Regions from separate parts of the Pandoraea commovens genome, predicted to be linked through region 1. Evidence: predicted binding sites of a transcription regulator. Region 1 holds the regulator's gene; the other holds the start of a gene.

The links. The regulator FNR, encoded in region 1, switches genes on or off when oxygen is low (the NO sensors DNR and NnrR bind a similar motif). The targets are predictions, from matches to a motif close to TTGATNNNNATCAA.
Region 2: NTU39_RS04030 (OmpW/AlkL family protein) is a predicted target of FNR. The motif match lies at 1,240-1,253, and genes of this name have one in related genera.

Annotation. Positions count from the first base shown of each region.
Region 1 is NZ_CP102780.1:2,489,345-2,492,442, reverse strand. It holds gene scpB (SMC-Scp complex subunit ScpB) at 1-761, opposite strand, end outside; gene fnr (fumarate/nitrate reduction transcriptional regulator Fnr) at 1,100-1,846, shown strand; gene NTU39_RS11620 (YybH family protein) at 2,135-2,557, shown strand; gene NTU39_RS11615 (LysR family transcriptional regulator) at 2,586-3,098, opposite strand, start outside.
Region 2 is NZ_CP102780.1:797,987-801,084, forward strand. It holds gene NTU39_RS04025 (DUF2946 family protein) at 1-138, opposite strand, end outside; gene NTU39_RS04030 (OmpW/AlkL family protein) at 477-1,178, opposite strand; gene NTU39_RS04035 (penicillin-binding protein 1A) at 1,420-3,098, shown strand, end outside.

The DNA.
Region 1 (3,098 bases):
TCGGCCAGCACGGCGTCGAGCAGCGCGTCTTCCGACAGCGCGTCGTCACCGACCGGTGGCGGGCGCTGGCCTTCCGGCAGCCCCTGGGCGAGCGGCAAATCGTCGGCACGCGTTTGCGCCAGACGGGCCAGTGCCTCGGCATCGGCCACCGGCGCGTCGTCCGTAGCTTCTGCTTCGCCCTCTTCGCCCTCGGCACGCTCGCCGAATTCGATGTTCTGCTGCGCCAGCAGATCGATCTGCGCCTGCGCGGCCGGGTCTTCCAACGGCGGCAACGCATCGAGCGCGCGCAGGCCGAGGTCGTCCAGGAAGTCCTTGGTCGTCGCATACAGACCGGGGCGTCCCGGCACGTCGCGATGACCGATCACTTCGATCCAGCCACGATCCTCGAGCTGCTTGATGATCTGCGTGTTGACCGTCACACCGCGAATCTCTTCGATATCGCCACGCGTGACCGGTTGACGGTAAGCAATGATCGCCAGCGTCTCCATCACAGCGCGCGAGTACTTCGGCGGCTTCTCTGGATTGAGGCGGTCAAGGTATTCACGCATGCGTGGACGGCTCTGGAAACGCCAGCCGGTGGCCAACGCCACCAATTCCACACCTCGGCCATCCCATTGCACGCGGATTTCCTCGAGTAGCGCGCGCACCGTGTCACCAGACACGGCGTCATTGAAGAGCTTACGCAGATCGCCGACCTTGAGCGGCTCCTGCGCGCAAATCAACGCGGTCTCGAGGACGAGTTTCGCCTCTTGGGTATTCATGTGCGACTAAGCAGACCGGGGGCTTGGCAACCCGGTATCAGGAATAAATGGATGCTTGGAACCAGAAAACGGTCGTCGATGGAAGACTACCGTTTCGCATAAGCGCGCGCCCTATTGTGTTCGGTCGTAGTGACGGCGGCGCGACCAGAATGCTTCGAAACGACCTGCCGGGAAAACGCCCAGGCCGATAGTGCGGCAAGACGGACGTCCGGTATGTGCGCAATTATTACTGAAACATCCACGCCCGTAAAGCGCCGTCACAAACCTTAGCGTCCCGACTGTCGAAACGACGGGTCGACGCCTCATGGTAAACTCTCGGAATAACTTCAGGGGCCTCCATGACCACCGACATCGGTCGCATTCCCGGCAACCCCATTCCGGTTGCCCAGCCTCGTTGTTCCACATGCTCGCTAGGGCAGTTCTGCCTGCCCGTCGGCATCCCTGAGCCGGAGCTGGAACGACTGGACGCACTCGTGAGCGAGCGCCGCCGCCTCAAAAAGGGCGAAGTGCTCTATCACGCCAACGATGATCTCACCGCCGTCTACGGCATTCGCTTCGGGTCGCTCAAAAGCTGCGTCACGGCCCCCGACGGCCGCGAACAGGTCGTCGGCTTCCACCTTCAGGGCGAACTGATCGGCCTCGACGCCGTGGCCGACAACCATCACCCAACCACTGCCGTGGCGCTCGAAGACAGCGAACTGTGCATCGCCCGCTTCGGCGAGCTTGAGACGCTTTCGCGCCAGGTGCCGTCGCTGCAACGCCAGTTGCATCGTCTGATGAGCCAGGAAATCCGCAACGAGCACCAGCAACTGCTCGCCCTGGGGACGATGCGCGCCGAGGAGCGCCTGGCGGTCTTCCTACTGAATCTCTCCGAGCGCCTGTCCGCCCGGGGTTACGCTGCCAACGAGTTCGTGCTGCGCATGAGCCGTGAGGAAATCGGCAGCTTCCTGGGTCTCAAACTGGAGACGGTCAGCCGCCTGTTCTCGCGTTTCGCGCAGAACGGGATGATCGAAATCCGTCAACGCCACGTCAAGATCATCGACGGCGTCGCCCTGCGCGAACTCGCCGGCGTGCATCACTGCTGATCCGGCTGTCGGGGGTGCGGAGCGCCCCCGCTCATACATCCCCACAGAACTGAGCGCCGCGACTTTCTCGCGTTGCCGATTTGTCGCCAATTCGCGACTACTCCATTACCGATAAGCTACCGGCGCGGCCCTCCCGGCGCCTTGCGCCAGATCAAAAGGAACGACGTTCGACAAGCCCCGGCAAACGCTCCATAATCGGCGCGTTCGCTGCCCCGCCTGTCGGTCGAGGGCGACCACGCATACGACACGCGCTTGTCTCCGATGGAGGACGCCGTTATGCCCGCTGCCATATTTCTCAGTCCGGAAGACGCCGAACACGCGTTCTACGAAGCGCTGCGCGCCGGCGATACGGACTTGCTGATGGATGTCTGGTCGGAAGACGAGGAAGTCGTGTGCATTCACCCTGCGGGACCACGGCACGTCGGCCCGGCGGCGGTCAGAGCAAGCTGGCAGGAGGTCCTCGCCAAAGGCGGCTTACAGGTGATAGCGAATCAACTTCAAGTGGCGCACAACCCGTTGTGCGCCGTTCGCAACGTTCTTGAGCAGATTCAGGTCGAGAGTCAGCCGGAAGCGCGCTTCGCGTTCGTGCTCGCCACGAACGTCTATTTGAAAGAAGCTGACGGTTGGCGTCTGGTACTGCATCATGCCAGCCCTGCCATCGGCCACGAGGACACCGGGTCGCAGATGCCGAGGACGCATCGGCTCCATTGAGTGGGCCTGAATCAGCCTTCGTCGGACCTTAATCCACCGCCGTCGGCCACTGCGCCTCCCAGTACGGCACCGGGCTGAAGCGCGCCTGCAGGAACTCGATCATCGCCTGTGTCTTGGGCGGCACGAACACCCGGCTCGGATAGACGGCCCAGATCGCGACCTCCTCCGCAAGCGGATACGCAGGCAACACCGGCACCAGCTCTCCGCGCTGCAAGTGGGCCGCAACGTCCCACGTCGACTTCAGCGCAATACCCAACCCCGCCAGCACAGCGTCGCGCAGCACCTCGCCGTTATCCGACACCAGTCGCCCGGACACGCGCACGCTCATCGGGCCGCCCGGCGTCACAAACCGCCAGTCGCGCTGGTCGCCGAGCGTCAGACACTCGTGCTGCGCGAGATCGCCGGGATGCTTCGGTGCGCCATGCGCCGCGAGATATGCGGGCGACGCGCACAGCGTGCGCCGGTTGGCCGCGAGCTTGCGCGCGATCAGCGTCGAATCGCGCAATGCCCCAACGCGAATCGCCATATCGACGCCCTCCTC
Region 2 (3,098 bases), 1.7 Mb from region 1:
TTGCACCGTGCAGTAGACCGCGAACGGATCCGTCTGCATCGCGGCGCGCCATTGCGCAATCGCGGGCATGAGCGCAGCCAGCAGGATCGCCAGCAGGGCGATCCCGATTGCGACGCGATGCTGACGAAGCTTGCGCATGCTGGGCCGGATTAGACGGATTAGACGGATTAAGTCGGATCAAGCGGGCGGGCGAAAAACACGGGAATCGCCGGGCGGTCTGACGGATCAGCCCGCGAGAGCGTCCCCCGATTACGTCATAAGGTCATCACGTAATCAGCTAACCGCGCGGGTCGCCGTGAAGGCAAAGACGCGGATCAGGCGGCTCTCGGGAAGGAGGCATTGTAGGGGGTCTTGTCGAGGGGCGTAAATGCTTTGCGTTCGCATGTAGGGACGACGCGACAATTTGCCGCATCGTCCGATGGAACCAAAAAAAGGAGCGCCACGGCCCCCCGGCACGTGGCGCCCCACACCGGACATCAGAACTTCATGCCAACGCCGACGCCGACAATCAGCGGGTCGATGTGCAACGTGCCGAGGTCGGTGCCCGCGAGCGACGTATCGGTCTTCATCCAGATCTTCTTGATGTCGATGTTGAAGAAGAGGTTTTTCGTCATCTGGATGTCCACACCGGCTTGCAGCGCCGGTCCGACACTGTGGTTCTTGATCGAGATGGGCGTGCCGCCCGCATTCAGGTTGCTGTTCCAGAAGCGCGTGTAGTTGATGCCCGCGCCAACATAGGGGCGCACCTTCCCCGCGTGATTGAAGTGGTATTGCAGCAGGAGTGTCGGCGGCAACACATTCACGCCGCCGAGATGCCCGAGGTTCGACGTGAGCTGATGGCGCGACATGCCGAGAATGAGTTCGACGCCGACGTTGTCGAGAATCATGTACGTGAAATCGAGTTCCGGCACGATCGCGTTGTTGACGGTGACGCCGAGCGTCGGCAGGACGCTGCCGCTCGCATGCGAATCCGGCAGGATGCCGATAGCGCGCACGCGCGCGAGGATGTCGCCAGCATAGATGCCCTGCGAACTGTCCTTGATGAAACCGAAGGTCTTCGTGGTGGCGGCGTTGTCGGTGGCCGGTGCCGTGCTTTGTGCAAATGCGGATGCGCTGAAGAGGGCGGCACCGGTAGCCAGTGCGGCGGCGAGAGCCGTGGCGCCGAGGGAGTGCTTCATGATGTTGTCCAAAGTCGTGTGTGAGCACGACCGATGGTAGAAGCACGATGCGCTGCGGAACTTGATGCGCGTCAAGCGGGAGACAGCGCGACCGCGTCATGCGACAAACTGTCGCGCGCCCCGGTTTTGGTAGGATGCGGACTTTGCCACGCATTCCCCCATCGTGAAGCGCCCGATTTCGTCGCTGTTTTCTTCGCTGCTGCACGCCGTCGCCCAAGCAGGTCGGCGGGGTCTTCGCCTTTTGCAACCGCTGTCCCCGTATGCGGCGCGCGCCTGGCATCACCTGCGCCATCCCACGCGTCGCGGTGTGCTGATCGTCGTGGCGGCGCTGCCTTGTCTGCTGGTCGCCCATACGCTGATCCTGATTCCGTTCACGCCGAGTATTCGTGATATCCGTCGTGCAAAGGTCGACCAGCCTGCGCAGGTCCTGTCCGTCGACGGGAAGTTGCTGGCCGAGTTCCGGCCGTCGAATCGCGAGTGGGTGGCGCTGAAAGATATCTCGCCCAACGTCGTCAAGGCGCTGGTGTCGACGGAGGACCATCGTTTTTATGAGCACCACGGCATCGATCTGAAGCGTACGGCGGGGGCGGCGCTGCGCACGTTCTCCGGTGACCGTCAGGGCGGCTCGACGATCACGCAGCAGCTCGCCCGCAATCTGTACCCCGACGACATCGGCCGCGCCCCGACGCTCACTCGCAAACTCAAGGAAGCGATCACCGCGCTGAAGATCGAAGCGCTGTACACGAAGCCCGAGATTCTCGAGACGTACCTGAACACGGTGCCCTTCCTGTACAACGCATACGGCATCGAAATGGCCGCGCGCACCTATTTCGACAAGTCTGCCGATCAGTTGGACGTCGTAGAAGCCGCCACGCTCGTCGGCATGCTCAAGGGCAACAGCTATTACAACCCGGTGATCAATCCCGAGCGCGCACTGCAACGCCGTAACACGGTGCTCGCGCAGATGGTGAGGTTCGGCGATCTCGATGCGTCGAAGCTCGCGGCGCTGCAAAAGCGGCCGTTGCGCGTCGACTTCGAACGTCAGACGGAAGAGCCGGGGCCTGCGCCGCACTTCGCACAGCAATTGCGCAAGTGGCTGATCGGCTGGGCGGATCGCAACGACTACAACATTTACTCTGACGGTTTGGTGGTGCACACCACCATCGACGCACGCTTGCAGTCGATGGCGACGCAGGCGCTCACGCGTCAGGCGAATCAATTGCAAGGCATTGCCGACGCGAACTGGTCGGCACGCGGCGGTTGGCGCGACAGTACGGCGCTGGTCCAGTCGTTCGTGCGCGAGACGGCGGAATACCGCAATGCCGTGGCCGGGGGCGAAGCGCCCGAAGCGGCGATGAAGCGTCTGTTCGCCGACAAGACGTTCATGCAGAACCTGCGCACGACGAAGACGCGCGTGCAAGCCGGTTTCCTCGCCATCGATCCGCGTACTGGCGAAATTCGCGCGTGGGTCGGCAGCCGTGACTTTACGACCGACCCGTTCGATCACGTGCAGCAAGCGCGTCGACAGCCGGGCTCGACGTTCAAACCGTTTGTGTATGGCGCGGCCTTCGTCAAGGGACGCAAGCCGGACGACACCATCGTCGATCAGGTGGTGGAGATTCCGCTTGCAGGCGGCGAAATCTGGCGACCCAGCGACGACACCACGCCGACCAACAAGCCGATGAAGCTCGCCGACGCGCTGGCGCAATCGCGCAATACCGTCACGGCGCAGTTGATGCAGGATGTCGGACCGTCGCGCGTGGTCGGCCTCGCTCGCGCGATGGGCGTACGCGAGAGCAAGCTCGATCCGGTGCCCTCGCTGGCGCTGGGCACGAGCCCCGTCTCGCTCAAGGAGATGGTGGCGGCCTATGGCACGATCGCGGACGGCGGCGAGTATCGCGAGCCGACGATGGTCACGGA